One region of the Thiomonas sp. OC7 genome, then DNA from elsewhere that is predicted to be linked to it. Evidence: predicted binding sites of a transcription regulator. Region 1 holds the regulator's gene; the other holds the start of a gene.
What was found. Region 1 encodes LexA, which represses DNA repair genes until DNA is damaged. Its sites were predicted from a motif close to ACTGTATNNNNATACAGT; they were not measured.
Positions count from the first base shown of each region.

Region 1 (15,319 bases):
TGGCAAGCTGCTTGTCGCGCAGGCAATCGCGCACGGCGAACAGCGGGTTCATACCAGGCTCTCCAGCCCCTGCGTTGCCACGCGGCGCTCGGTGCGGTCGCCGTATTGGCGCAGGCCCAGCACCAGCAGCACAAAGGCGGCAACGCAAGCGGCCACCCAAAGGGCGGACGATGGGGGATGCTGCGCAAACGTGCCGATCTGATAGATCACCGTGGCCGCGGCCCAGGCGATACCAATGCCGTAAAGCACGGAAAACACCATCCAGCCCCAGCCCACCTCACGACGCAGCGCCCCCATGGTGCTGGCGCAGGGCACGTACAGCAAGACGAACACCAGATAGGCGAAGGCCGACAGCGGGGTGAAGGCAGCCGCCAGCCCGGCGAGGGTTTCGTTGCTGGCGCCGCTGGCCTGCTCGGTCGCGTTGGTGGACTGCAGATCGTGCAAGCCCAGCGGATCGAGGAAGCTGCCGAAAAAGGCCACGGCGTTTTCGGGAATGGTCTTGGCAGCCTCCCACAACTTGGCGCCCACATCAGGCTGGCGGTAAGCCGCCATCAAGTCGGAGGCCTGCTGCCGCTGATAAATGCCGTTGAGCGTGCCGATCACGATCTCTTTGGCGGCTGCGCCCGCCAGCAGGCCCGACACCGCGGGCCAGTTCTCCCGGGTAATGCCCATGGGCTCGAACACCGGCGCAATGGCCCGGCTGCCCTGAGCGAGCAAGGAGTGATCGATGTCGGTCGCCTGCAAGCCCTTGGCCGTCCAGCCGATGCCGGGCAGCACGAACAGCACCACCCCGATGACCACGATCACCTTGCCGACGCGGAAAATGAACACCTTCAACCGCTGCCAGGCCTGCAGCCCAACGCTGCGCAGGCTGGGCAGACGATAGGGCGGCAGCTCCATGACAAAGGGCATGGGCTCACCCCGAATGGCCGTCTTGCCCAGCATCCACGCGGTGAGCAGCGCCACCACGATGCCCAGCACATACAGCAGAAACACCACCTGCCCGCCGGTGCTGCGGAAAAACACCACGGCGAACGCCATATAGATGGTCAGCCGCGCCGAGCACGACATGAAGGGCTGCATCAGCACCGTAAGCAGGCGGCCGCGCGGGTCTTCGATGATGCGCGAGCCCATGATGGCCGGCACATTGCAACCAAAGCCGATGACCATGGGCACCAGCGAGTTGCCGGGCAGGCCCATGCGGCGCATGAAGCGATCCATCGCATAGGCGGCGCGCGCCATATAGCCCGAGTCGTCGAGAAACGCGAGGAACAGAAAGGTGAGGCCGATGGGCGGGATGAACGAGATGACCAGGTTGAGCCCTCCGCCCACGCCGCCAGCGATCATCGACACCATCCAGTCGGGCAGCCCGGCCTGCAGCATCACATGCCCCACCCCGCCGATGAGCAGCGCCGACGAGGCCTGATCGAAAAAGTCGAGAAAAATATTGCCGCCGCTAAAGCTCACCACGAACACCAGATACAGCACCAGCAAAAACACCGGCACGCCCAGCCATTCATTGAGCACCAAGCGGTCGAGCACATCGGTCACGCGGTGACGCACCCCCATCTTGCCGGTGCGCTGCATGGCAATGGCCGCAAGCTGGTGCGCCCAGCCAAAACGGGCGGCCGCAACCAGATCGGCCACTTCTTCGCCAGCTTGGGCGAGCACCTGCGCCTGCGCCGCCGCCACGCCGGCCTGTACCTCGACCGAGGGCGACACCACCAGCCCTTCGAGCAGCCGCAGCGCATCGAAGCGACGCCGTGGCGACGAGGGCACGGCAAGTTGGGCGCCGACTTGGTCGATCGCCTGTTCGACCTCGGGCGGGTAGGTCGGCATCAAGGCGCTGGGCTTTTGTTGCAGGGCGCCCCGTATGGTGTCGAGCAGTTCTGCGCGGCCACGGCCTTTTCGCGCCACCAGCGGCACCACGGGCACGCCGAGTTGCTTTGAGAGCGCATGCACTTGCGGCTCCAGCCCCAGCGCCTGCGCCTCGTCCACCATATTGAGCGCGAGGATCAGCGGCTTGCCGGTTTCGAGCAGTTCGAAGGTCAGCGCCAGATGGCGTTCGAGGTTGGAGGCATCGACGATGTTGACAATGAGATCCACCCGTTCATCGAGCAAAAAGTTGCGCGCCACGCCCTGATCGGCGCCGCCCCCGCCCAGCAGGCTGTACACGCCCGGAAGATCGATCACCGAAAGCTTCAGCCCCGCCGCGGAGGCCGTTCCCCGGCGCTGCTCCACCGTGACGCCGGGCCAGTTGCCCACATGCTGATGCGCCCCGGTGAGCAGGTTGAAAATGGTGGTCTTGCCGCAATTGGGGTTGCCCGCCAGAGCGATCACCGGCAGGCCGGCGTCTGCTTCGGGGGAAACGGCGCAATCTGGATCGTGACACGCGCTCATGCCGCAGCCTTTTGATGCACCGCAGACGCCGCGGCCGCCGAAGCCACGATAGGCATCACGCGGATTTTGTCGGTCACGCCCCGCCCCAGCGCAATGCGCGCACCGCCCACCTGCACCACCGTGCCCCGCGGCCCGGGGCCGTGCACCACGCACAGCGGCACGCCACGGCGGATACCGAGCATGACCATGCGCTGCACCATGGCGCGTCCGCCATCGAAATCGACCACCTGGGCGCATTGCCCATAGGGAAGCTGTGCGAGGGAAACCACTACGGAGTCGGTGTGCATGATCTGACCTGAAAAAAGCTGCTTTGTGATGATGCGCAAATGATAATGTTTATCGTTTCATATATCGTATGCGCAGCGGCTGATGAAGATCAAGACCTGCCCCACGCGGGATGGCTCGATCTGTAACAGGGCGTGAATCAGCGTGGGATCTGCGCCACAAATCCGCGCCACATTTCGCCTCGAGTGACCTGTTCTCTGCCTACACTCGATCAACAAACCAAGACCGAACCCGTCATGCTCACCGCCTTTCCACCCCACTCCCCCGCCCTTCTGCCCATCGTGGGCAGCGATCTCGCCTTTCCCGTTCGCCGCGTGTATTGCGTCGGGCGCAACTACGCGGCCCATGCGCGCGAAATGGGCTCAGACCCGAACCGTGAGCCGCCGTTTTTCTTCAGCAAGCCCGGCGATGCCGATGCGGTGATTGCGGTTGCCGCAGGGCAGACCGGCGACATCGCCTACCCGTCCGTCACGCAAGATCTGCATCACGAAATCGAGTTGGTCGTCGCCATCGGCGCCGCGGGCCGCGACATCCCCGTGAGGCAGGCCGCCGCGCACATCTACGGCTACGCCGTCGGCCTCGACCTGACGCGCCGCGATCTGCAAGGGCAGATGAAGGCGCAGGGTCGGCCGTGGGAAATCGGCAAGGCCTTCGACCAGTCCGCCCCCATCGGCCCGATCACGCCGCGCCAACCCGGCGCCGAGCTGAACACCGGCGCCATTGCGCTAACGGTCGATGGCGCCCTGCGTCAGCAAGGGCGGCTGGAGCAGATGATCTGGTCGGTGGACGAAACCATCGCCCGGCTCTCCACCCTGTTCACCTTGAAACCCGGCGACCTGATTTTCACCGGCACGCCCGATGGCGTCGGCGCTGTCACCCGCGGCCAGGTACTGCACGGCACGATAGACGGCCTGACGCCGCTGCAGGCTCGCATCGTCTGACCGCCCCAGACCTGCCGCGCTCAGTTGCCGCGCTTCAGTGGCCACGCTCAGTGCGCCAGCTCCCAGTTGGCGCCCAGGCCCATTTCGGCCAGCAGCGGGACGTCGAGTTGAGCGACGCCCGCCATCAGGTGGGGAATGTGTTCGCGCACCCAGTGCGTTTCTTCCTCGGGCACTTCGAGCACCAGCTCGTCATGCACCTGCATCACCACCCGGCTGCGCAGTTTTTCGCGCACGAGTGCGGCATCGACGGCGATCATCGCCATTTTGATGAGGTCGGCCGCGGTGCCCTGCATCGGCGCGTTGATGGCTGCGCGCTCGGCTGCGGCCCGGCGCGGCCCGCTGGCGTGAATGTCGGGCAGCCACAGTCGTCGCCCGAACACGGTTTCGACATAGCCCTGCTCCGCCGCCAGCTTGCGGGTGCGCTCCATATACGCCGCGACACCCGGATAACGGGCGAAGTAACGGTCGATGTAGAGCTGCGCCGCGCTGCGCTCCAGGCCGAGGTTGCGTGCCAGGCCGAAGGCGCTCATGCCGTAGATCAGCCCGAAGTTGATGACCTTGGCCATGCGGCGCTGATCGCTGCTGACTTCCAGCGGCGTGACGCCGAAAATCTCGGCCGCGGTGGCGCGGTGAATATCCTCGCCTGCGGCGAACGCAGCGAGCAGACCGGCGTCTTGCGAGAGGTGCGCCATGATGCGCAGCTCGATCTGCGAGTAGTCGCTCGACGCGATCAGCCAGCCCTTGGGCGCGATAAACGCCTCGCGAATGCGCCGCCCCTCGGCCGTGCGTACCGGAATGTTCTGCAGATTGGGATCGTTGGAGGCCAGCCGCCCGGTCACGGCCACGGCCTGAGCGTAGTTGGTATGCACCCGGCCGGTGTCCGGGTTGATCATTTGCGGCAGCTTCTCGGTATAGGTGCTCTTGAGTTTGGACAAACTGCGGTGGTCGAGAATGACGCGCGGCAGCGGGTAATCTTCGGCCAGCTTTTCCAGCACTTCCTCGTCGGTGGACGGAGCGCCGGAGGCGGTCTTTTTCTGCACCGGCAGTTGCAAGCGGTCGAACAGGATTTCGCCGATCTGTTTGGGGCTGCCCAGATTGAAAGCGCCGCCGGCCAGCTCGAATGCCTGCGCTTCCAGGGTTTGCATTTTGGCGCCCAGCTCGCCGCTTTGCGCCCGCAGCAGATCGCCGTCCACCAGCACGCCGGTACGCTCGATGCGCTGCAGCACTTCGCTGACCTGCATTTCCAGCGCGTAAATGCGCGTCAGCCCGGCATCGGCTTGGACTTGCGGCCACAGCCGCTTGTGTACCTGCAGGGTGAGATCGGCGTCTTCGCCGGAATAGCGCGTCGCCACATCGAGCGCCACCTGATCGAAGGTGATGGCCTTGGCACCCTTGCCGCAGACCTGTTCGTAGCTCAGGGTGTCGTCCCGGCCCAGGTGGCGGCTCACCAGACTGTCGAGGCTGTGCGGCTTGTGCGCCTCGATCACATAGCTCTCAAGCAAGGTGTCGTGCACATAGCCGCGAATCGTCACGCCCGCGTTGGCGAACACATGGCGGTCGTACTTGGCGTTCTGCCCGAGCTTGGGTTTGTCGGCGTTTTCCAGCCAGGGCCGCAGACGTTCGAGCACCTCGGCCATGGGCAACTGCTCGGGCGCGCCGGGGTAGGCGTGGGCCAGCGGCAGATAGGCGGCCTCGCCGGGCGCCACGCTGAGCGAAATGCCGACCAGCCGTGCGCGCATCGGGTCGAGCGAGTCGGTTTCGGTGTCGATGGCGGTGAGCTCGGCCGCGTCGATGCGGGTCAGCCAGGCGTCGAACCGGTCCCAGTCGAGAACGGTCTCGTAGGTGCCGGGGGCGGTCTTTTCGGCGGCCGGCGCGTCATCCAGCAGCGACACCTGGCGGGCGGCCTGCTCGCTCACCGTCAGCGCCTTCATCTCGGCGCTGAAGCGGCGCATGCCGTTGCGGGTGAAGAAGGGCAGCAGCGCCTGCGCATCTTCCGGCGCTGGGCGCAGATCGGGGTCGAAGGCTTGAGCGTAGCCGTCCAGATCGCAGTCGGTGTGGATGGTCACCAGCTTGCGCGCCGTGGGCAGCCAGTCGAGCGCGGCACGCAGGTTTTTACCCGCAGCGCCGCTCACGGTTTCGGCCTGCTCGATCAGCGCATCGAGCGAGCCGTACTCCGTCAGCCACTTGACCGCCGTCTTGGGGCCGACCTTGTCCACGCCGGGCACGTTGTCCACCGCGTCGCCTACCAGGGTGAGGTAATCGACGATGCGATCTGGGGGAACGCCGAACTTTTGCTGCACTCCGGCGGGGTCGAGCACCTCGTTGCTCATGGTGTTGACCAGCGTGATGTGGTCGTTGACCAGCTGAGCCATATCCTTGTCACCCGTGGAGACCAGGGTGCGGATGCCCTGTGCGTGCGCCCGCACGGCCAGGGTGCCGATTACGTCGTCGGCCTCCACTCCCGGCACCTCCAGCAGCGGCCAGCCCATCAGCCGCACGGCTTGGTGAATCGGCTCGATCTGCGCTGCCAAGTCGGGCGGCATCGGCGGACGCTGCGCCTTGTATTGGTCGTACATGGCGTTGCGGAATGTCGGCCCCTTGGCGTCGAACACGCAGGCCGCGTAGCGATAGCCCTTGGCCACCGGATATTGCTCGCGCAGGCGCCGCAGCATGGCCACCATGCCGTAGAGCGCCCCGGTGGGCTGGCCTTCGGGCCCGCGCAGGTCGGGCATGGCGTGGAAGGCGCGGTAGAGATAGCTGGAACCATCCACCAGCAGCAGGGTGGGAGCGGAGTCGGAATGCACGTCGGAATTCATCCGCGCATTATCAATGCCGCCGTAAAATCGGCGCATGAACATGTTTCGCCACGCCCTTACCGTCTCCGCCCTTGGCCTGTTCACGCTGCTCGTCGGCGTGTATCCGGGACCAAGCGCCCTTGCGCAGTCCAAGCCTGCGGCGCCGCTGACAGATACCCAGCCCAAGCCCAAATTCCCTGAACCTCGGGTGCGCGAAAACGTCACTCAGGATCGTGCGGTGCGCATTCAGGAGCAGCAGGTGCGCGGCGCCACCACTTCGATTCAGGTGCAGCCTTTGCACGGCGGCGCGGCCTACAACGTGGTGCCGCCCTCAATCTCGTCCAGCACCGACCCGGCCCATATGGAAGGGCAGGCGCAGTGGAAGGTGTTCACCTTCAAATAAACCGACGGGCTGACCGTTCAACCTGCTCGCTCAACCTGCTTTTCCAGCCTGCCTTTTCTTTCCCCATCCCGTTCATGGCCGTTTTCACACCGCTCGACGCAGCAGAGGTCGACTCCTGGCTAGCCCGCTTCGATCTGGGCACACGCACCGACCTGCAAGGCATCGCCAGCGGGATCGAAAACACCAACTACTTCCTGAGCACCACGCGGGGCCGATTTGTGCTCACCCTGTTCGAGCGCCTGCAGGCCGAGCAGTTGCCGTTCTACCTCGGGCTGATGCACCATCTGGCCGCGCATGGCATTCCCGTGCCCGACCCCATGCCCGACCGGCAGGGTCAGACCTTGCACACCCTCAAAGGCAAACCCGCCGCGCTGGTCACGCGCCTGCAAGGCCGCAGCCAGCTGCAGCCCGAGCCGGCGCACTGCGCGCAAGTGGGGCACTGGCTGGCACGCATGCATCTGGCCGCACGCGACTATGCGGGCACGCAACCCAATCTGCGCGGGCTCGCCTGGCAGGCCCGCACCATCCCCGACATCCTGCCCTATCTCACCGCCGATCAACGCACCCTCATCAGCACTGAGCTTGCGCACCAGACTGAGGTCGCCGCATCGCCCGCCTATGCCGCGCTGCCGCGCAGCGCGGTTCACGCCGATCTGTTTCGCGACAACGTGCTGTTCGAGGGGGATACGCTCTCCGGCGTGTTCGACTTTTACTTCGCCGGGGTCGATACCTGGTTGTTCGATCTGGCCGTGGCGCTCAACGACTGGTGCATTCACCTGCAGACAGGCGAGTTTGACGCGGTCCGCTTTGACGCCTTGCTGAACGCCTACCTCGCCGTACGCTCCATGAGCGATGCCGAACACCGCTTGCTGCCCGACGCCCTGCGCGCGGCCGCGCTGCGTTTTTGGACCTCGCGTCTGGCCGACTATCACCTGCCGCGCGACGCCCACTTGCTCACCCCGCACGACCCCATCCACTTCGAGCGCGTGCTGCGTCAGCGCATCGCGTCAGCCTGAGCCCGGGCCTGCCGATACCATGTCGGCTCCCTTCTTGGGCTCTCTTCTTCGGCTCTTTACCTTTCATCGTCTTTCGCCATGCAACTGCGTACCGTCTCTGCCCGCGAGGGCCTGCTCTGGGTGCAAAGCGGCTTTCGCCGTCTGGCGCTGCAGCCCTGGGCGGCGCTGTTGATGATCGTGGCCTATATCGTCGTCACCGGATTCGTCTCGGCGCTGCCCATCGTCGGCCTGGTGTTTCCGCTGTTCGTGGTGCAGTTCGGCACCCTGGGCTTCATGCAAGCCAGCCGCCAGATCGCACAAAAGCAGCCGCTTTGGCCCACGGTGCTGCTCACCGGTTTTCGCAGCGGCCCGCAGGCGCTGCGCAGCATGGTGATGCTGGGCGTGCTCTACACCCTCGCCGTCATTCTGGTGCTCGGAGTCGGCAGCCTGTTCGACGGCGGCGCCATGCTGCGTCTGCTTCTGCTCGGTGACAAACCGCCGACCAGCGCCATCGCCGACGGCAGCCTGCGCCTGGGCGCCATAGCCGCCACTCTGGCGTATATCCCCGTCTCGCTGGCTTTCTGGCTCGCTCCGCCGCTGGTGGCCTGGCACGCCATGCCGCCGGTCAAGGCGCTGTTTTTCAGCTTCGTGCTGTGCGTGCGCAACATCAAGGCGTTTGCGCTCTATGCGGTGCAATGGTTGCTGCTCTTTATCAGCCTGCCCACGCTCATCATGCTCGTCGCCAGCCTGCTCGGCGCCAGTGAAACCCTGGCCGCCATGCTCAGCATGCCCGTGACCATCGCCATTTTCCTAGCCTACATTTTGTCGTTCTATGCCAGCTATGAATCGCTGGTCGGCGAAACCCAGGCCAGCACTCTTGCGCAGTAATGTCGGTGACAACCGCACACCTGACTACAGAGCGTTTTGCACAATTTTGTCTCTCATGCGCTCACGCACGAAGGCGCCCGCTATAGGTATCCAAACCCGGTGCGGCGCAACCTTACCTTGGTCGATCAACCCTGAGTTCTCTGCAAAGCGGCTGAATCGAATAGGGTGAGGAATCGCCCCCCGCTCTTTCGCCCCACCGGCCCAAGCTTTCTGCCCCCGGTGGGGATCAATTGGCCCCGCCGAGAGAACATTTTGGGTTCAACGCTCTGCTTGGTTCTGAGCGGCCAGTTCCAGCAGCAGCCGCACCCGCAGCTTCACCGCATTGAGGCCGTCATCGGCGCCGCCGCGTACCGGGCCGACGCGCGACGCCACCCTCACCCGCACGCCCTGCTGTTCGGCCCAGCGCAGCGCGGCTTCGAGTTCGCGGTGCACCGTGCCGCCCCCGGTGCCGGCCACGACCAGTCCGCCCAATCGGGGCTGAAGCGCCGTGCTCGAAATCAGACAGCACACCAGCGCACTATCGCTGCCCGCTGCATTGGTAAGCAACTCCACCCGCGGCCAGCCCCCCGCAGCAGGTGGGGGAAACGGCGCCCCTGCCTCCGGCACGGGTTGTCGCCAAAGCCGCAAGGTCTCACCATCCACCTCACCCAGCGGGCCGCGCTCGCCGGATGAAAACGCTTCCACCGCGTGCGTATTTGCCTTGGTCACGTCGCGAGCAGCGTGGACCACGCCGTGCAGCACACAGACCACGCCCAGCACCCGCGCTGCCGGATGCACGGCCACCCGCACGGCGTCGAGCAGGTTCTGCGGGCCGTCAGCGTTCAGTGCGGTGGCCGGACGCATGGCAGCAGTCAGGATCACCGGCTTGTCGGTATCCAGCACCAAACGCAGAAAGTAGGCGGTTTCTTCCAGCGTGTCGGTGCCGTGGGTGATGACGCAGGCCTGAATTTGCGGCTGCGCCAGCCAGTAGGCCACGCGTTCGGCCAACTGCGTCCAGACCGCGAAGGTCATGTCCTTGCTGTCGAGATTGGCCACCTGCTCGGTGTGGATTTGCGCCAGGCGGCCGAGCGCCGGCACGCTTTGTAGCAGCGCGTCGACCCCCAAAACCCCGGCGGTATAACCCGGCAGACTGGGGTCGCCCGTCGCGGCGCCCGCGATCGTGCCCCCTGTTCCCAACACCACAATCTGCGGCAAGGCCGCGAGAGAAAAAGAATCGGTCATGTGTGAATCTCTTTGCAGAAAGACTGTTTTGATTTACAGTGCTGTGAAAATCATCAAGCTGGAAGCCTGATCAGGGTGGCTTCATGGCCAAAAGATGACATAGATCGCATGGCGAACTCGTCCAACAGCCTTGCCCATCGGTCTCGCCCATCAAACTGACTTATTGTGCAACTGCCGGAGCCCACGCATGCGCCGTCTCATCTCGAAACTCACCCCTCGTCAGCAGGAAATTCTCGACCTCATCACCGCCTCCGTGCGCGAACTGGGCTACCCGCCCACCCGGGCCGAAATCGCCGCAAAGCTGGGATTCCGCTCGGCCAATGCGGCAGAAGATCATTTGCAGGCGCTCGCGCGCAAGGGCGTGATCGAGCTGACGCCCGGAGCGTCGCGCGGCATTCGCATCACCGAATCGCAGCGCGCCTCGCCGTCGATGACAACGTCGGGGAAAACCTCCGGCGCCTTGGGGGGGCGTGCGAGTGGGTTGCGCGCGGATCTCTCTCATGGGCTGCAGCTCGCGCTGCCTGGCGCCGAGCAGCTCTGCCTGCCGCTGGTCGGTCGCGTCGCTGCGGGCCATCCCATCCTCGCGCAAGAGCATATCGAGCAGACGCTCAACGTCGATCCCGGCGCCTTCTCGGTGCGTCCTGACTATCTGCTCAAGGTTCGCGGCATGAGCATGCGCGATGCCGGCATTCTCGACGGCGACATGCTGGCCGTCAAAAGCAGCCAGACCGCGCAGAGCGGACAGATCGTGGTGGCACGCATCGGCGATGAGGTCACGGTCAAGCGCCTGCGCTTGCAGGCCGATCACATCGAGCTTCTACCGGCCAACCCCGAGTTCGCCCCCATCCGCGTCGATGCCAGCCAGCCCTTCGCCATTGAAGGACTCGCTGTCGGCCTGCTGCGCGGCTCGCTGCAATGAAGTTCACAGCGCGCGCAACCAGCAGGTAGGCGTTTGCGTCAGACCGCCGCTTCAGACCGCCGATACCTGCCGACGTGATTTCCACCAACCCCACACCGCAGGTAGCAGCGACAGCACGATGATGGCAATGGTCATGACACCCAAATTGTGTTTGATCCACGGAATGTTGCCGAACAGATAACCCGCCATGACCAGCAGCCCCGTCCAGAGTGTGGCGCCAAGCATGTTGTAGGCCAGAAACTTGCCATACGACATCTCGGCCACGCCCGCCACAAACGGGGCGAAGGTCCGAATGAAGGGCATGAACCGCGCGGCCACGATGGTGATGCCGCCATATTTTTCGTAAAAGGCGTGCGCCTTTTCAAAGGCGCGGCGGTTGAACCAGCGTGAGTCCGGCCACGAAAAAACCTTATGGCCGATGGCCTTGCCGATCTGGTAATTCAGGCTATCGCCCAGCACGGCGCCAAGCCAGAGCACGGCGATCACCCCCGGCAGGCTGAGCGCGCCGGTGGCCGCAAACGCGCCCACCACGAACAACATCGAGTCGCCTGGCAGAAACGGCATGATCACCAGCCCGGTTTCGACGAACACGATGCCGAAGAGCAGCCCGTACACCCAGGGGCCGTACGCCGCGATGAACTGCGCCAGATGCACGTCGAAGTGCAGAATGAGGTCGATGAGAGCGTGGGGATCCATGCGGTTTGGGCTGAAAGCCGGAAGAGAGCCTTTGAAAGGCCGAAGACGCAGATGCTGCGCCAGAAAACTGAGCCGGGGCTGAGCGCCACCGAGCGCTATGGGCCTACGCACAGCCTGAAAAGTATACTGAGCAAACTTGTCGTTTCTTCTCTCGTTGACCCCGTCTCCAAGCCCCTCAACGAGGGGACGGCCGCCGCCACGCTGCGGCCTCGCCACCCTTTCCGTATCCCTGCCTTGCTGCAACCCCAACGCCCGATTCGTCCGCTGCCGGACGTGCTCATCAGCCAGATTGCCGCCGGCGAAGTTATCGAACGCCCGGCTTCGGCCCTGCGCGAACTGCTCGACAACGCCATCGATTCGGGCGCCAGCGCCCTCACCGTGCGCCTCGAACAGGGCGGGCTGGGCAGCGTGCAGGTCGAAGATGATGGTTGCGGCATTCCGGCCGAAGAGTTGCCCCTGGCACTGCTGCGCCACGCTACCAGCAAGATCGCCGATCTCGACGAATTGCACCACGCCGCACATCTCGGCTTCCGCGGCGAGGCGCTCGCGGCCATGGCTGCCGTGGCCGAAATCGAGATCATCAGCCGCCGCGCCGGGGCCGATGGGGCGCGCATTCACGCCAGCGCAGGTCAGGTCTCCGCGGTGCAACCCACAGCGGCGCAACAGGGCACGCGAGTGACCTTGCGGCAGTTGTTTTTCAACCTGCCGGCGCGCCGCAAATTTCTCAAGTCGCCGCAGACGGAATATGCTTGGTGCGCCGACGTGTTCAAGCGCACCGCCATCGCCCATCCCCAGATCGCCCTGCGGCTTTGGCATGACGGGCAACTCAAGCTGCAATTCGAGCGCGACCCTTCGCCGCACGGGCTCGACCGTCTCGCCGCCGTGCTGGGAGAGGCCTTCAGCGCGCACGCCCTGCCCGTCTCCACCCAGATCGGCCCGCTCGCCGTACGCGGGCTGATCTGCAAGCCCACGGCGGCGCGCGCCCGTGCCGATGTGCAGCACATCATTGTCAACAACCGCTGGGTGCGCGACCGCACCGTGGCCCACGGCGTGCGCGCCGCATACGCCGACGTGCTGCACGGCGCCTTGCAGCCGCAGTACGCCCTGCTGCTCGATCTGCCGTCTGAGCTGGTCGATGTGAATGTGCACCCGGCCAAGTCGGAAGTCCGGTTCCGCGACAGCTCCGCCGTGCATCAGGCCGTGCGCCATGCCGTCGAGCAGGTGCTGGCCCGGGCGGGCGGTGAGGCGTCTGCTTCGCATCCCTCCGCACCGCCCGCCGCGTGGGAACAGCCGCCTTCCGCTCTGCCCACGACTGCCGCGTTTGCCTTCGGCGTGGCGAGGCCGAGCCCTAGCCCGATTCCCTGGGATGCGCTCTCGCGCGCTTATGCCCCCTTGGCAACGGCGGACGCACCGCCCTTGCAGGCACAGGACAGCGCCGCGCCGCGCCCCTATGCGCAAGCCACCGACCTGGCCGCCGCGCAGCCTGACGACTTTCCCCTCGGCTTCGCCCTAGCGCAGCTTCTGGGCATTTACATCCTGGCGCAGAACCGCCACGGACTGGTGATCGTGGACATGCACGCCGCGCACGAGCGCATCGTGTACGAACGGCTAAAAGCTGCGGAACAGGCCGATGCGCCGGTGGCGGTGCAACCCTTGCTGATCCCGGCCGCATTCGCCGCGAGCGATGCCGAAATGGGCGCGGCGGAAGATCATGCCGATGCCCTACGGTCACTCGGCGTCGAGCTCGACCGGGCCGGCCCCAGCAGCCTGGTGGTGCGCGCCACGCCCACGCTGCTGGCGCATGCCGATCCCATTCGTCTGGCTCGCGGTTTGCTGGCCGATCTCATTTCGCAAGGCACCAGCAGCCGCCTTCAGGAGCGGCGCAACGCCCTGCTCTCCAGCTTGGCCTGCCACGGCGCGGTGCGCGCCAACCGACAGCTCACGCTCGCAGAAATGAACGGCCTGCTGCGCGATATGGAGCGCACCGAACGCGCCGACCAGTGCAACCACGGCCGCCCCACCTGGCGGCAGATCGGCCTGGCCGACCTCGACGCCCTGTTCCTGCGCGGGCGCTGAAGCCGTGACTCAACAAACCCCACAGCCTGTTCTCTGCCTCGTGGGCCCGACCGCCAGCGGCAAGACCGCCGCGGCCCTGCAACTCGTCCAGCAAGCCCGGCAGCGCGGCGAAACCGTAGAACTCATCAGCATGGACTCGGCGCTGGTCTATCGCGGCATGGATATCGGCACCGCCAAGCCCGGTCTTGAGGAGCGCGTCCAGGCCGTGCACCACTTGCTCGACATCCTCGACCCGTCGCAAAGCTACAGCGCGGCGCAATTCGCTGCGGACGCGCGCCGGCTTATCCAGGAAATCCGCCAGCGCGGTGCCCAGCCCCTGATCGTCGGCGGCACCCTGCTCTACCTCAAGGCGCTGCAATCCGGCCTGTCCGAACTGCCGCAGGCCGACCCTGCCGTGCGCGCCGAACTCGACGCCGAGGCCGCCCGGCTCGGCTGGCCCGCGCTGCACGCCCGGCTAGCCGCAGTCGATCCGCTCACCGCCGCCCGCCTTGCTCCGGGCGACGCCCAGCGCATCCAGCGCGCGCTGGAAGTGTGGCAACTCAGCGGTCGGCCTCTATCGGCGCATCTGGCTGCCGGGCGCGCGGATGACGGCCACCTGCCCCTGCGCATCCTCTCGCTGGAACCTTCTGATCGCAGCGTGCTGCACGCGCGCATCGCCCAACGCTTCGAGCAGATGCTGGCCGCCGGGTTTCTTGACGAAGTGCGCGCACTGCGCCAGCGCGGCGACCTCAGCCCCGCGCTGCCCTCGATCCGCGCCGTGGGCTACCGCCAGGCCTGGCATTATCTGGACGGCGACATCAGCGCCGAGCAGTTCCGCGAGCAGGCCATCGCCGCCACCCGCCAGCTCGCCAAACGCCAGCTCACCTGGCTGCGCTCCATGCCCCAGCGGCAGATTTACGACTGTCTCGATCCGCTGAGAATTCAAGTTTTCTGAGGGCGCGCCGTTAAGTGGAATGTAAATTCCACTCCTGGCTGCCCTCCGTGCCCCCGTTCCAAAGCCCTCCTCCACCCGTTCAAGATCTGTCTTCGGACGATACGCCCTGGGCCGCGCATCCGCTCTCTGGCTTCGGTCTGGTGTTCCAGCTCAGCCAGCGCGCCGGGCAGTTGCAGTTCACCCAGGCCAGTGAATCGGCGCAAATGGTCTGCGGCCTGAACGCGCAGGCGCTGCTGCGTTCGAGCACGGCCTTTGTCGGGCGAATTCATGCCGCCGATCAGGCCGATTTCCACGCCTCGCTGCAAGCCAGCGCGCTGCACGGCGAACCGTGGAACTGGGAGGGCCGCATCCTCACCGAGGGCGAGATCAAGTGGATCAACATCCGCGCCGCAGTGAAGCGGCTCGATGCCACCCAAGTGCAGTGGAACGGCATCATGATCAACATCAGCCATGCCCGCCGCCGCGAGTCCGATTTGCGCGACATGGCCGCGCACATGGAGCGCGCACGCGAGCAGGAACGTGCCCGCCTCGCCCGCGACATGCACGACGAACTCGGCCAGTTGCTCACCGCGCTGAAAATGGACATCAGCCTGCTGCGCCGGCGCCTCGGGCCCGACGACGCGCAGCTCAACAGCATGACCCAGCTGGTGGATGCCGCCACCGCCGCCGGCCGTCGCGTGGCAGCCCAGCTCCGGCCCGCCGTGCTCGATCTCGGGCTGAGCGACGGGCTGCTCTGGCTGGCCGAGGAGTTCAGCCAGCGCTACGG
Region 1 covers NZ_LR131953.1:378,513-393,831, forward strand. The annotation lists gene BIO17B3_RS01815 (FeoC-like transcriptional regulator) at 1-52, opposite strand, end outside; gene feoB (Fe(2+) transporter permease subunit FeoB) at 49-2,400, opposite strand; gene BIO17B3_RS01825 (FeoA domain-containing protein) at 2,397-2,687, opposite strand; gene BIO17B3_RS01830 (fumarylacetoacetate hydrolase family protein) at 2,922-3,626, shown strand; gene polA (DNA polymerase I) at 3,674-6,442, opposite strand; gene BIO17B3_RS01840 (hypothetical protein) at 6,477-6,824, shown strand; gene BIO17B3_RS01845 (homoserine kinase) at 6,899-7,840, shown strand; gene BIO17B3_RS01850 (BPSS1780 family membrane protein) at 7,919-8,707, shown strand; gene BIO17B3_RS01855 (asparaginase) at 8,966-9,928, opposite strand; gene lexA (transcriptional repressor LexA) at 10,128-10,847, shown strand; gene BIO17B3_RS01865 (DedA family protein) at 10,899-11,543, opposite strand; gene mutL (DNA mismatch repair endonuclease MutL) at 11,778-13,619, shown strand; gene miaA (tRNA (adenosine(37)-N6)-dimethylallyltransferase MiaA) at 13,624-14,553, shown strand; gene BIO17B3_RS01880 (histidine kinase) at 14,601-15,319, shown strand, end outside.

Region 2 (15,319 bases), 650 kb from region 1:
GCCGCCGAAGATGTTGACCAGAATCGCCTTGACATGGGGGTTGTGCAGCATGATCTTGAACGCCTCGGTCACCTTTTCAGTGGTGGCGCCGCCGCCCACATCGAGAAAGTTGGCGGGCGAGCCGCCGAACAGCTTGATGGTGTCCATCGTCGCCATCGCCAGCCCGGCGCCGTTGACCAGGCAGCCGATATTGCCGTCAAGCTGGATGTAGGCGAGGTCGAATTTGTGCGCCTGCACCTCGGCCGGGTCTTCCTCATCGAGATCGCGCAGCGCCTCGATTTCGGGGTGGCGGAACAGGGCGTTGTCGTCGATGTTGAACTTGGCATCGAGCGCCTTGATCTGGCCGTTGCCTTCGAGAATCAGCGGGTTGATTTCCACCAGCGAGGCGTCGGTGTCCATATAGCACTGGTAGAGCTGCTTGAGCACGGCAACAGCCTGCGGCTGCGACGCGGCGGGAATACCGATGCCCGCGACCAGTTCCAGACCTTGCGCGTCCTGCAAGCCAACCAGCGGATCGACAAACACCTTGAGAATTTTCTCCGGCGTCTTGGCGGCCACTTCCTCGATATCCATGCCGCCTTCGCTCGACGCCATGACCACCACTTTTTGCGTGGCACGGTCGGTAAGCACGGCGACGTAATACTCTTTTTGGATATCGGCGCCCTCCTCGATCAGCAGCCGTCGCACTTTCTGCCCCGCAGGCCCGGTTTGATGGGTGACGAGCTGCATGCCCAGGATTTGCAGGGATAGTTGCCGGACTTCGTCCAGCGTTCGCGCCAGCTTGACACCGCCGCCCTTGCCCCGCCCGCCAGCGTGAATCTGCGCCTTCACCACCCAGACCGGGCCGCCCAACTCCTGCGCTGCGGCGATGGCCTCATCGACGGAAAACGCGGGCTTGCCGTTTGGTACCGGCACACCGTGTTCTCTCAATAGTTGCTTGGCCTGATATTCATGAATTTTCATGGCGTCTCGTCCTCGACTTGTGGTGCAGGCATTGTGCCTTCGGTGCGTTGTGGCGCAGTTTGTTGCGCCCAACGGGGATAAAACTCGGCGACTGCTGGGCTGTCCAGCCGCAGGGCGTGGCAGCGGTTGAGCTGAAAAGGCATACTGGCGGCACGCTCCGTGTCTAAACGCCCCCTGGGTCGGCTCGCCGACCCGCCCCCCGAGGGGATCAAGAAAGCTTGGGGCGGCCCTGCGCCTTCTTGAGGCTCCGGCAAGGTAATCGTCGTCAACCCGGCCAGCCCTTGAATGGCTGCGGTTGGCAGCACTTGCGTCAATTCGGTGAGGTGGGTGCAGCCCAGCACGCCCCCCAGGCGCTCGCGCACAGCGAAACGAAATCCGCGCAGCAGATTGAGGCCGATCAGCCGCCGGTAGGCGTCATCGTGATCGCCGCAGGTGTCGTAAGGGCTGAACAGAGTGTGCGAGCGGGCATCGACGATGTCGAGCGCGTCGTCGATGGTGACGATGAGCAACATGTCATGCACCGGAATGCCCGCCGGTCGGGTGCGTTCGGACAGGGTGAGATCGCGCGTTTTCACGTCCCGCAATTCGGCCTGCAGATCCCACAAGCCATCCTCTCGCGCATAGACCTCGATACTGAGACTGCGGCGGTGAACCAGACGGCGATTGGGCGAAGACGGGGCGGCAGGAGTGTCGCGCATGGTGGATCAATTTTTGATGAAGCGCAAGAATCAGTGTAGCAGCCTGCTGCGGCGCAGCAAGTCAGTCGACGTCTTCCGTGCCCTCGCCGCGCAAAACCGCGCGGACGGCGTCCCCGCTGAAGCCACGTTGAGTCAAAAACCGAGCCTGTTTGGCCCGCTCGGCAGCGTCTTGCGGAAGCGCCTGGAATTTTCGCGCCCAAGCGGCATGGGCGCGAGTCAGTTCGCTGTCTTTCAGGGACTGACGCAGATTTGCCGTAGTATCGGACGATAGGCCGTGAGCGTCGAGTTCTTGTGCGATGCGCAAATTGCCGCAACGCTGCTGTCGCCGATGAATGAGCGACTGGGCAAAACGCTCACTGCTGAGCAAACCCGCCTGCTCCAGACTGGCGAGCAGGGCATCGATCTCTTCGGGCGCCTCGCAATAGCGCAGCAGCTTGCGCCGCAGTTCCAACGGGCTGTGCTCCCGTTGCGAGAGATAGCGCACGGCCCGCGCACGCAAAGAAGGCTGGGCGCGAGGCAAACTCATGGCAACGGACTCAGTCTTGCTCTTCCTCGGACATATCGGCCGTCATCAGCGCATTGGCCTCAGGCACGCCGAGGCTGGCGCGGACCTTGTTCTCGATCTCGCGGGCGATGTCGGGATTTGACTTGAGAAATTCGCGCGCGTTGTCCTTGCCCTGGCCGATTTTCTCGCCGTTGTAGGCATACCAGGAGCCGGACTTCTCCACCAGTTTGGCCAGCACCCCCAGGTCAACGATTTCGCCTTCGCGCGAAATACCTTCGCCATAGAGGATGTCGAACTCCGCCTGTTTGAACGGCGGCGCCACCTTGTTCTTCACCACCTTGACGCGGGTTTCAGAGCCGACGACTTCTTCGCCCTTCTTGATGGCGCCGATGCGGCGGATGTCCAGGCGCACAGAGGAGTAGAACTTGAGCGCGTTGCCGCCGGTCGTCGTTTCGGGATTGCCGAACATCACGCCGATTTTCATGCGGATCTGGTTGATGAAAATGACCAGGCAGTTGGTGCGCTTGATGTTGGCGGTGAGCTTGCGTAGCGCCTGGCTCATCAGCCGGGCCTGCAGACCCGGCAGCGAATCGCCCATCTCGCCCTCGATTTCGGCCTTGGGCGTGAGCGCAGCCACCGAGTCGATCACGATCATGTCCACCGAGCCGGAGCGCACCAGCGCGTCGACGATTTCAAGCGCCTGCTCGCCGGTATCGGGCTGAGAAATCAGCAAATCAGGTAGTTGCACTCCGAGTTTGGAGGCGTATTGCACGTCGAGCGCATGCTCGGCATCGATGAAGGCGCAAGTGCCGCCGAGCTTCTGCATTTCGGCAATGACCTGCAGGGTGAGCGTGGTCTTGCCCGAGGACTCTGGCCCGTAGATTTCTACCACCCGGCCGCGCGGCAAGCCGCCTACGCCCAGGGCGATGTCCAGGCCCAGCGAGCCGGTGGACACCACCTGAATGTCGCGCTGCGCCTCGCCATCATCCATGCGCATGATGGTGCCCTTGCCGAACTGCTTTTCGATCTGCGACAGCGCTGCGGCAAGCGCCTTGGCTTTTTCTGGATTCACTGCGGATTTTCCCTGTTCCATGGCATGGTCCTCAAGTCTGAATAGCACTGCGCCTCAATGTAGCACAGCTGTATATAAAGACAGATTTTTTCTGCTTGCGGCGCCCAAAAAAAGAGGGCCGAAGCCCCCTCTTTCCACAACTTGCAGCGTGAGCAAGCTTTTAAAAACTATAGCCCACCGCCAGGGTGTAGATGATGGGATGGAAGTTGATATGCGTCTTCGCCTGCGAGGTGATGACCGAAGGGTTGACGGGTGAATAGGACGTGGAAGTCAGATTGCTCTGCACGTCTGCAACGGCCACGGTACCCACCACCGACCACTTGGAATTGAAGCGGTAGATCAGGCCGACGTGCGCCGCCGCCCCCCAGGAATCCGAGAGGTTGATCTTTGTCGGGCCTTGCGCACCCGTCAGCGGCGGCAAGGCCTTGGTATTGGTGAACTTGGTGTAGTTCAGACCCACGCCGACAAAGGGATCCCACTTGGCATAGTCGCCGAAGAAGTGATAGTTGATGAATGCCGTCGGAGAGTAGACATCCACATCCGTCACGCCCGCCCCCCGCAGCGCGCCCCAGCCCGATCCCGCGGCATCGGTGCGTACCCGCGGCGGGTAGCCCAGCACCAGTTCGAAGCTGAACGGCCCCGGCAGGTCGCGCACATACACCAGCCCCAGCGTGGTGGCATCGCCCACATCCAGATTGAGATTGGGTGGCGTGTTGTACCCGCTCAGGTTGGCCGATTTGGAATGGTTCTGCAAATAAGCCAGTCCAACAAACACGGTGTTTTGCGGCCCGGCATCGTCAGCCATGGCGGCCGGTGCAAACACCGCCCCGGCCATCAGCCCCGCAGCCATCAAAGCACCGCGCAAAACATTGAATCGCGATTGACGCATCATGAGTTCTCCTCAATAGTGATATGAGTGCTGCGGTGTTTATTGTGTCCAACCAAAACTCTTCATCGACTGCAGGGTCGTACTGGCAATAATTTTGTAGCCAGCGGGTGTGGGATGAACCGCATCGGCAAAAAGAGACGTATTCGGATCAAGCCCGCTCACCAGCGTGCTAGTATTGCAGAATAGCGATGAATTTCCAAGTTTCGAAAGCACCGGGCCATTAATATCACAAACCGGAGCTGCAACATTCGTCAAACCAAATTGACCAGGGGTGGCAATTTCTTTGTTCAACAATCCGAAACCGTCCATCATTTTTACGGGCTGACCTTGAAGATCGTTCAACAAGCGCTGATTAAAAACCTGGACTAAGTTGGAGAGCAGATAACAAGGTGTATGGATGTCGGTGTTATCACATGTGGTGCCGCCAGAAAGTGATTGACCAAAAGGCGTCAACGACGAATCTGGCAATGTGTAAACAAGAACGTACTTGGCATTATTCTTCAGCATCAACTGAACCTGCCCCGCAAGCTGGTCGGCCGCAGCGGCAACCGTAGCCTGAGCAACTGCAGCGGCTTGCGAGGTCGCCTGCGATTTCACTGTAGCCAGTTGATCAGCTGTCAGTGGTGTCCCCGCCTGCGCTGCTTGTGTGGCCGCTTGAGTCACCGCTGCTGTGACCTGCGTGCTCACATTCGAGAGCGCCGTGAAAATATCATTGTTGCCCGCAAGCACGGTGATCAACTGATTGCTGTTGAAAGCTCCAAATTGAGTCAGATAATTTTGCACCTGCTGAGTTAACGGATATGTCAGCGCTCCAGTACTGTTTCCAATCCCCGCAGGAGTACTGATCATTGAACCGCCTTGCGCAAACCCATAGCAGTTTGTCTGCGCCGTGAACGGGCAGTAAATAGGCGTAGCACTAGGTGTCTTCGGATTCGATGGATTAAAATACTGACCTGCATAACCGATCACATTAGGGGTGATTGGCAAACCCAGAGAAGTTGCGAGATCACTCACCCAATTTCCTGTTGCAAGTCCGTTGACAGTGAATTGGCCGCCTCCGGCATAAGCAGCAGGAGGATTCCATGCCGGAATACTAGCGTCGTATAAAGGTGACGCTGGATTTGCGTAAGTGCTGTATGCCGCCAAGGTATAGGTTCCAACATCAGAGAGACTATCTCCGAATGACACTACAGCCTTGAACCCGCCACTCGGCGGCGATGTCGGCGCCGTGCTGGCCGCATTCACACTGGCCACTGTTGCCAGCGTCGGAGCAGAAGGATTTCCGCCACCGCCGCAACCTGCCAAGCCCAAGGCACTGGCCAGGGCCAGCGCAATCCAGACACGATTCCGCATGAACATCTCCTCAAACATTGTTGTATGCCTGCTGGCCTGCAGGCGGGCGGGTCAAAAAAAGAACGACCGTTCGCTTTAGCGTAGCCGAAGGAAAATGGCGTCGCAAGAGTGGTACTGCGCATTTGCCACAGGTTTGCCGATTTGCAACAAAAGGATACATGTTCGCCTTTTGTGGCGAACCACCCGCTCTTGCAGGACGTCAGCGACCCGAGCCATGCACTGCGCGCGTCAGCCGGTCGCGCAGCGCCAGCCAGACAGGTGATGGCGGCAAGACTTCAACGCAAATCTCCTCGAGCCCTGCCGCATCCAGTTTGCGTAAAACAGCGTAAAGCTGTTGCGCATAGGCAGCCGGATCGGCTGGCAGCGTGACCCATGAGGGATGGGGTGCATGTGGCTGCGGCGGGAATGCCAGCACACCGATGCGCCGCCTCGCGCCCGCGCCCGCGTCTGCGTCTGCGTCTGCGTCTGCGTCTGCGTCTGCGTCTGCGTCTGCGTCTGCGTCTGCGTCTGCGTCTGCGTCTGCGTCTGCGTCTGCGTCTGCGTCTGCGTCTGCGTCTGCGTCTGCGTCTATCTCCCAGCGTGCATTGATTTGCTCGCGTGAACACCACTGCAGCGGTGTGCGCGGGGCGTAATGCGCCGGCAGCACACCCGCCACACGCGGGGCAGAGTCTGCCGAGCGCAGCAAGTCGGCCTCGGCCACGCCCAGGGTTTGCGCGATGTCAGCCGCCTGCAACTGCCCCGGGCGCAGGATGCGCGGGGGTTGCACGGTGCAATCGACGATGGTGCTCTCGATGCCCACGGCGCAGGCGCCGCCGTCGAGCACCAGCAGGTCGTCACCGAGTTCTGCATGCACATGCGCCGCCGTGGTAGGGCTGATGCGGCCAAAACGGTTGGCCGAAGGCGCCGCCAGCCCGCCCTGCCCACCTTTGAAAATCGCCAGCACGGCCTGGGCGACGGGATGGGAGGGGCAGCGCAGGCCGATGGTGTTCTGTCCACCGGCGCAGGCGTCGGCCACGCCGGGTTTGCGCGGCAGGATCAAGGTGAGCGGCCCGGGCCAGAAGGCGGCGGCAAGCTTGCGCGCGGGTTCAGGCACATCGGACGCCCAATGCCCCAGGTCGGCGGCGCGGTGGATATGCACGATCACGGGGTGGTCGGCAGGCCGCCCTTTCGCGGCATATATTTTGGCGACGGCCTGCGCGTTCTCGGCGTCGGCGGCCAGGCCGTAAACGGTTTCAGTCGGCAGGCCGACCAGTTCGCCCGCCTCCAGACGCCGCACGGCCTCAATGATCTCGCGCGGACGCACTTGGGCGTCGGTGTTCACCTCGCTCACCTCAGAACGGCTCCAGACCGAGAACGGTGCAGGCGTGCAGCGCGGTTTGGCGCGCTTCGGCAGGGGTGGCCGCCGTGCAGGTGAGGTGGCCCATCTTGCGGCCCTTGCGCGGCGCGTGCTTGCCGTAGAGATGAAGGTGCGCGCCGGGTTGCGCCAGCACGGTGGCCCAGTCGGGCTCGCGCTGCTGGCCGGTGGCGTCGAACCAGAGATCGCCCAGCAGGTTGAGCATGACGGTGGCGCTGTGCTGCCTGGGCACTAGCAACGGCGCGTTCACCAGGGTGCGCCACTGCAGTTCGAACTGCGACACGGTGCAGGAGTCGATGGTGTGGTGGCCGGAGTTGTGCGGGCGCGGCGCGATTTCGTTGGCCAGCAGGCGACCATCGCGCAGCACGAAAAATTCCACGCAGAGCACGCCGACATAGTCCAGCCCCTCCGCTACGGTGGCTGCGGCGTTCTGCGCGGCCTCGGCGATGTCGGGGGTGATGGGCGCGCCGGGCGAAAAGCTGGCGAACAGAATGCCGTCGCGGTGCAGGTTTTGCTGCGGCTCGTACAGCACGGAGCAACCGTCGCGGCCGCGTGCCATCACCACCGACAGTTCATAGGCCAGATCGAGCTTTTTCTCCAGCACGCAGTCCACACCGCCCAAGGCAGTCCATGCCGTAGGCAGGTCGGTGGCTGTTTGCACCGCGATCTGCCCTTTGCCGTCGTAGCCCAGCCGGGATGTTTTGAGAATGCCGGGAAACAGCTCAGTGCTCACCGCACCAAGGCCGCCGCTCGCGGTCAGCACCGCGTGCGGCGCGCAAGGCACGCCAAGCCGCGCAAACAAGGCCTTTTCCTGCGCCCGGTCCTGGCACACAGCCACGGCCTGCGGCGCGGGCGCCAGCGGCACGCGCGACTCCAGCCACTGCATCGAGTACGCCGGAATATTCTCGAACTCCACCGTCACCGCAGCGCAGTCACGGGCGAGTTGGTCGAGCGCCAACGGGTCGTCATAGCGGGCTGCCAAATGGATGCCGGTGACCTGCGCTGCCGGCGCGGCTTCGTCGGCTTCGAGCACGGCCACGCCATAGCCCGCGCTCTGCGCCGCCTGGGTAAACATGCGGCCCAACTGCCCGCCGCCGAGCACGCCCAGCGTGGCGCCGGGGGGAATGAATGCGGCAGACTTGCTCATGCCGGGCTACCCACATGCATGGCCCGCGCTGCGGCGGTTTGCTCCGCGCGGAAGGCGTCGAGCTGATCGCGCAGGCCCGCGTCATGCGCCGCCAGCATCGCCACGGCAAACAGCGCGGCATTCGCCGCCCCGGCCTCGCCGATGGCAAAAGTGGCCACCGGCACACCCTTGGGCATCTGCACAATCGATAGCAGCGAATCTTCGCCGCGCAAATACTTGCTCGGCACCGGCACGCCGAGCACCGGCACCGTGGTCTTGGCCGCGAGCATGCCCGGCAGATGCGCCGCGCCGCCCGCACCGGCGATGATGGCGCGCAGGCCGCGCTGCTGCGCACTGTCGGCATAGGCAAACAGATCGTCGGGCATGCGGTGGGCCGAGACCACCTGGCAGTCGTGCGCCACCCCGAAGCGGACGAGGATGTCCGCCGCATGGCGCATCACCTCCCAGTCGCTTTGCGACCCCATCACCACGCCGATTGCGGCCATCTGCTCTCTCCTGTGCAACGCCTGTAAACGAGTGATTTTAAGAAGCAGTGGATCAAGCCCTTGAAATCGCGCCCCGCTATGCTCCATCCAAACGCAGATCGTGCGCCTGCATACACCCCTTGGTATGGCGCCGACCGCCCCCATTTGCCCTGCTCATTCAGGAGTCGAACATGATTGATGCCACCGTTGCCAATTTTGAAACCGAAGTCGTCGAAGCCTCCCATACCGTCCCGGTGTTGGTCGATCTGTGGGCCCCGTGGTGCGGCCCCTGCCGCGCGCTTGGCCCCATTCTCGAAAAGCTGGAAGTGGCTTACGAAGGCCGTTTCAAGCTGGTGAAAATCAACACCGAAGAAGAGCAGGAACTGGCCGCTGCGTTCGGCGTGCGCAGCATCCCCATGGTCATGCTGCTCAAAGACGGCCAGCCGGTGGACGGTTTCGTCGGCGCTCTGCCCGAAGGCCAGATCCGCGAATTTCTCGACAAGCACGTTCCCGACACCGCGCCGGAGCAGACGGACGAGGCCGAACCGAGCGATGCCAAAGCCGAGTCTGCACCTGCGCTGCCGCCGCTGGAAAAGCTGCAGCAAGACTTGGCCACCAATCCGGCCAACGACAACGCGCGCAAGGCGTATGTCGAACTGCTGCTGAAGGACGGCCGCACCGCCGACGCCAAGTTGGCGTTCGAGCCCATTGCCGGCAAGGCGCTGGCCGACGCCCGCATCCAGGCGCTGGCCGACTGGCTTTCCGCCGCGCAGGCCGCGCCCGGCCTGCCCCCTGTTGCCGCGCTGCAGGCCAGCATCGCCGCCAACAAGCGCGACTTCGACGCCCGCTACGCCCTGGCGCAGCAACACATGGCCGCGCAGCAGTGGACCGCGGCGCTGGACGAACTGCTCGACATTCTCATGCGCGACAAAAGCTGGAGCGAAGACCGCGCGCGCAAGACCTTTGTCAACATTCTGGAGCTGATGACGCCTGCAGATGCCCCCAAGCCCGCGCCCGGCCAGCCCCCGGTCACCGATCCCACGGTGGAGAGCTACCGCCGCCGCCTGAGCATGACGGTACTGAGCTGAACTCCTGGCCGCCCACAAAAACGCCGACTAGAAGTCGGCGTTTTTCATGGCGTTTGCACACGCGTTACAGCGTGATCTGCGTCCCCAGCAGCTTGAGAAACTGTCCCATCCACGCCGGATGCGCGGGCCAGGCCGGGGCGGTCACCAGATTGCCCTGCGTCACCGCCTGATCGACTGGAATATCGGCATAGTCGCCGCCGGCCTCACGCACTTCCGGGCCGCAGGCCGGATAGGCCGAGCACTTGCGACCTTGCAGCACGCCCGCCGCCGCCAGAATCTGCGCGCCGTGGCATACCGCCGCCACCGGCTTGTCGGCGCTGAAAAAATGCCGCACCAGATCGAGCACCTTGGGGTTGAGCCGCAGGTACTCGGGGGCGCGTCCGCCGGGGATGACCAGCGCGTCGTAGTCCTCGGCCTTCACTTCGGCGAAAGTGGCGTTGAGGGTGAAGTTGTGGCCGGGCTTTTCGGAATAGGTCTGCGCGCCCTCGAAGTCGTGAATCGCGGTTTTCACCTGATCGCCCGCCTTCTTGTCGGGGCAGACCGCGTGCACCGTGTGGCCCACGGCCAGCAGGGTCTGGAACGGCACCATGGTTTCGTAGTCTTCGGCGTAATCACCCGCCAACAACAGAATGCGTTTTGCAGCCATATCGAGTCTCCATCGAGAGTAGGCCGCACATGCGGCCCGCCTATTGTGAAACGCGGCGGGTGAAAAACTCAACCCTGCGAATTTCTACAATCGCTCCATTCCTCACGAAAGCCCGCCCATGACCTCTGCCCTGCTGCAATCCTCCCTGCATTCCCTGCCCTTGCTGTCGCGCGGCAAGGTGCGCGAAAACTATGCTGTGGGCGCCGACCGCCTGCTGATGGTGGCCACAGACCGCATCTCGGCGTTTGACGTCATCATGGCCGAGCCCATTCCCGGCAAGGGCGAAATTCTCAACCGCATGGCGCGGTTCTGGTTCGGCCTGCTGCACGACGTGGCGCCCAACCATTTGCTCGACATCGATCCCGAGGCCGTGGTGGCCGCAGACGAGCGCAGTCAGGTGCGCGGTCGCGCCATGGTGGTCAAACGCCTCAAACCCCTGCCGGTGGAAGCCGTGGTGCGCGGCTATCTCGCGGGTTCGGGCTGGAAAGACTATCAAGCCACCGGCGCGGTCTGCGGCGTCGCCCTACCAAAAGGCTTAAAGCTCGCCAGCAAGCTGCCCGCGCCCATTTTCACCCCCGCCACCAAGGCCGAACTGGGCGAACATGACGAGAACATTTCCTTCGCGCAAATGGAGCAGGCCATCGGTGCCGAACTCGCCGCGCAAGTGCGCGACATCAGCATCACCCTCTATCAACGCGCTGCCGACTACGCCGCCGCGCGCGGCATCCTGATCGCCGACACCAAGTTCGAATTCGGCCTCGATGACAACGGCACCCTCACCCTGATGGACGAAGTGCTCACCCCGGATTCCTCGCGCTTCTGGCCCGCCGACACTTGGTTGGAGGGCAGCTCGCCGCCGAGCTTCGACAAACAGTTTCTGCGCGACTGGCTCGAGGGCGTGCCCGGCTGGAACAAACAACCGCCGCCCCCCACCCTTCCCGCCGACGTCATTGAGCACACCCTGGCCCGCTACCGTGAGGCACTGGAACGGCTCACGGCTTGATGGCGTAAGCGCAGACGACCCCGACAAACATCGCCAAACCCAGATAGTGGTTGAGCCGGAAGGCGCGAAAGCATTGCGCCGGATCGCGCTCGCGGATGAGGGTGTAGTGATACCCGGCCTGCGCTGCGGCGGCGGCCACGCCCAGGAAGTAAGGCCAGCTCAGTTGCAGCGCCCACCCCACGGCAGCCCATAGCGCGATGTAGGCGCAATAGCTCGCCATGACCGCCGCCACGTCGGCGCGGCCGAAGGTGATGGCCGAGGTCTTGATGCCGACCTTGAGATCGTCTTCGCGGTCGACCATGGCGTATTCGGTGTCGTAGGCCAGCACCCAAAACAGATTGCCCAGCAGCAGCACCCAGGCCAGCAGCGGCACGTCGCCGCGCGCTGCGGCAAAGGCCATGGGAATGCCGAAGCTGAAGGCCACGCCGAGATAGGCCTGCGGCAGCGCGAGCCAGCGCTTGGTGTAGGGATAGGCGATGGCGATCAGCAACGCCGCGACCGACATCTGGATGGTGAGCAGGTTGGTGGTGAGCACCAGGCCGAAGGCCGCGAGTGCGAGCGCCGCGCCGACCAGCAGCGCCTCCCGGCTGGACACCTTGCCCGAGGTGACCGGACGCTGCGCGGTGCGGCGCACGGCGCGGTCGAAGTCTTGGTCGGCCACATCGTTCACCGCACAACCAGCCGAACGCATGAGAAACGTACCCGCGATGAACACGACGACCAGCCACCAACTCGGTCGCCCGTCGCTGGCGATCCACAAAGCCGACAGACTCGGCCACAACAAGAGAAGAGAACCGACCGGCTTGTCCCAACGGATCAAGGCCAGCCATAAGCGCAAACGTTCCATGCGTGAATTATCGCCACGCAGGGAACGTCGATGAAACGGATGACGGGGGAAACGACTGAACGCCGATCAGCCTTCGAGCAGCGAGCGCAGCATCCAGGCGGTTTTTTCGTGAATGTCCAGGCGCTGGGTCATTAGGTCGGCGGTGGGCTGATCGTTGACCTCGTCGGCCACGGTGAACACCGCGCGCGCCGTCTTGGCCACAGCCTCGTGGCCCTTGACCAGAATGCCGATCATCTCCTGAGCCTTGGGCGGCTGCGCCGGCACGTCGGCCAGGCTGGAGCGCGAACTGAAACCGTGATAGGAGCCGGGCACGGAGAAGCCGAGTGCGCGGATGCGCTCGGCAATCGGATCGACCGCATTCCACAGCTCGGTGTACTGATCCATAAACATCAGATGAAGGGTGTTGAACATCGGCCCGGTCACGTTCCAGTGGAAGTTGTGCGTGGTGAGATAGAGCGTGTAGGTATCGGCCAGCAGATGCGAGAGCTGCTCGGCCACTTTGGCGCGGTCGTCATCCGAAATGCCGATGTGAATCGGGGTCGATGAGGCATGCAGGGTGCTTTTGCTCATGATGTTCCTTTCAGTCTGTTAGATCAAGGCTAACCATAGCGCCCGGCGGCAAACCGGCGCAAGCACGGGGCATCAATAAAACGAGAGATCGGCCTGTCAGTCGCAGCGCTCAAGCGCCATAGCCTTCCGGGTTGCCCTGCTGCCAGCGCCAGGCGTCGGCGCAAATGGTGTCGAGCCCGCGTTTGGCGCTCCAGCCCAGAAGGGCTTTCGCCGCCGCCGGATCGGCCCAGCATTCGGCGATGTCGCCCGGACGGCGCGCCACGATCTCATACGGCAGATCGCGGCCGATGCTCTTGCCGAAGGCCTGCACCATCTGCAGCACCGAGTAACCTTGGCCGGTGCCGAGGTTGACGGTGAACATGCCCTCATGGCCCAACAGATAACGCAGCGCCGCCACGTGCCCCTCGGCCAGATCCATGACATGGATGTAGTCGCGCACGCCGCTGCCGTCCACCGTAGGCCAGTCGCCGCCGAACACCCGCAGCTTCTGCAGGCGGCCCACCGCCACCTGGGTGATGTAGGGCATGAGGTTGTTGGGAATGCCGCGCGGGTCTTCGCCGATGAGCCCGCTTTCGTGCGCACCCACCGGGTTGAAGTAGCGCAGACGGGCGATGCGCCAATGCGGTTCGGCCCGGTGCAGATCGCCGAGAATTTCTTCGATCATCAGTTTGCTGCGGCCGTAGGCATTGGTCGCGCTGAGCGGAAAGTCTTCACGGATGGGCGTCGAAGCGGGATCGCCATAGACCGTGGCCGACGACGAGAAGATGAGGTTGTGCACCTTGGCGCGTTGCATCGCCTCGAGCAGAACCACCGTGCCGCCGACGTTGTTGTCGTAGTAGATCAGCGGTTTTTCCACCGACTCACCCACCGCCTTCAGTCCGGCGAAGTGGATCACGGCGTCGATCTTGTGCTGCGCGAACACGGCGTCGAGCCGCGCCGCATCGCGGATGTCGGCCTGCATGAATGCAGGGCGCTTGCCGGTGATGCGCTCCACCCGCGCCAGCGACTCGGCACTGCTGTTGCACAGGTTGTCGTACACCACCGGGAGGTAACCCGCTTCGATGAGAGCGACGCAGGTGTGCGAGCCGATGTAGCCGGCGCCGCCGGTGACGAGGATGGTGGCTGTGGTCATGTCGTTTTGCGGTGAAAGTCGAGGAATGGATGGGAGAAGGGTTTCCCCTATTCTGCCTTGTCAACATGAGGCACAAACATCTTTCACACGGGCGCCCCGTTACGATGCTGCGCCATGACCCCAGAAGCCCGCAACGACGCCCCGCCTTCCCCCTGGATAGTCCGCCATGCCTCGCTGCTGCGCGCGGGCGGCAACGTGCTCGATGTGGCCTGCGGCGGAGGTCGCCATGTGCGCTGGCTGCAGCAACGCGGCCATACGGTGTTTGCGGTGGACCGCAACGCTGAAGCCCTCGCCGGGCTGCGCGATCTGGCGCAGGTGCTGGTGGGCGACCTGGAAGCCGGTCCCTGGCCCTACGGCGAACAAACTTTCGATGCGGTGGTCGTGACCAACTATCTCTGGCGCCCTTTGCTGCCGCGCATCGTGGAAGCGGTCGCCCCCGGCGGCTTTCTGCTCTACGAAACCTTCGCCCTCGGTCAAGCCAGCGTGGGCAAGCCGTCGAATCCTGATTTCTTGCTGCGGCCTGGCGAGTTGCTCGACGCGGTGCGCCCGGCGCTGCGCGTACTGGCCTTCGAAGACGGCTTTGTCCAAGCGCCTCACCCCGCGTATGTGCAGCGCATCGCCGCCGTGCGCGAAGCGCCCAACGCCAGCGCGGCAGACCGATACAATCTTTCCATTTGACAGGCAGCTCACAAGCAGCACACGCAGACCAATGTCCTCCCAACCTCTGGTCATCCGCGGCAGCATCGTCGCCCTGGTGACCCCCATGCACTCCGATGGCAGCGTGGACTACCCCGCGCTGCGCAAGCTGGTCGACTGGCACATCGAACAAGGCACCGACTGCATCAGCCCCTGCGGCACCACGGGCGAATCTCCCACCCTGCCGGTGGACGAGCACATCGAAATCGTGCGCACGGTAGTCCAACAGGCGGCTGGCCGCGTGCCCGTGATGGCCGGCGCCGGTGCCAACTCCACCAGCGAAGCCATCGAACTCTCCAAGCGCTGCCAGGAAGTCGGGGCCGATTGTGTGCTCAGCGTCGTGCCTTACTACAACCGTCCCACGCAAGACGGCATGGTGGCGCATTTCACCGCCATCGCCGAGGCGATCGACATCCCCGTGGTGCTCTACAACGTGCCGGGCCGCACCGTGGCCGATATGCAGGTGGACACTGCCCTGCGTCTCGCCCAGGTGCCCGGCATCATCGGCATCAAAGAGGCCTCAGGCAACATCGACCGCGCCGCACAGCTCATTCGGCGCGCTCCGTCTTCGTTTGCCATTTATTCCGGCGACGACCCGACCGCCGTGGCGCTGATGCTGCTGGGCGGGCATGGCAACATCAGCGTGTCGGCCAACGTCGTTCCACGCCGCATGCACCAACTGTGCACGGCCGCGATGGCGGGCAACGCCGCGCTGGCCAGCAAACTGCATTTCGAGCTCATCGAGCTCAATCAGCTACTGTTCTGTGAGCCCAACCCCATACCCGTCAAGGAAGCACTGCGCCTCATGGGTCGCATCGACTCGGGCCTGCGACTACCCCTGACCCCCTTGCAATCGACCTTTCACGCCCCGTTGCGTGCGGCCTTGCAGGCA
Region 2 covers NZ_LR131953.1:1,030,638-1,045,956, forward strand. The annotation lists gene sucC (ADP-forming succinate--CoA ligase subunit beta) at 1-963, opposite strand, end outside; gene BIO17B3_RS04915 (DUF2889 domain-containing protein) at 960-1,661, opposite strand; gene recX (recombination regulator RecX) at 1,723-2,187, opposite strand; gene recA (recombinase RecA) at 2,198-3,259, opposite strand; gene BIO17B3_RS04930 (OmpW family protein) at 3,399-4,130, opposite strand; gene BIO17B3_RS04935 (SGNH/GDSL hydrolase family protein) at 4,167-5,480, opposite strand; gene BIO17B3_RS04940 (L-threonylcarbamoyladenylate synthase) at 5,680-6,801, opposite strand; gene BIO17B3_RS04945 (5-(carboxyamino)imidazole ribonucleotide synthase) at 6,812-7,981, opposite strand; gene purE (5-(carboxyamino)imidazole ribonucleotide mutase) at 7,978-8,466, opposite strand; gene trxA (thioredoxin) at 8,637-9,533, shown strand; gene BIO17B3_RS04960 (DJ-1/PfpI family protein) at 9,598-10,179, opposite strand; gene BIO17B3_RS04965 (phosphoribosylaminoimidazolesuccinocarboxamide synthase) at 10,298-11,182, shown strand; gene ubiA (4-hydroxybenzoate octaprenyltransferase) at 11,172-12,029, opposite strand; gene BIO17B3_RS04975 (Dps family protein) at 12,096-12,599, opposite strand; gene galE (UDP-glucose 4-epimerase GalE) at 12,709-13,731, opposite strand; gene BIO17B3_RS04985 (bifunctional 2-polyprenyl-6-hydroxyphenol methylase/3-demethylubiquinol 3-O-methyltransferase UbiG) at 13,846-14,409, shown strand; gene dapA (4-hydroxy-tetrahydrodipicolinate synthase) at 14,441-15,319, shown strand, end outside.
Region 2: a site for LexA is predicted at 3,306-3,323, ahead of recA (recombinase RecA). Genes of this name have one in related genera too.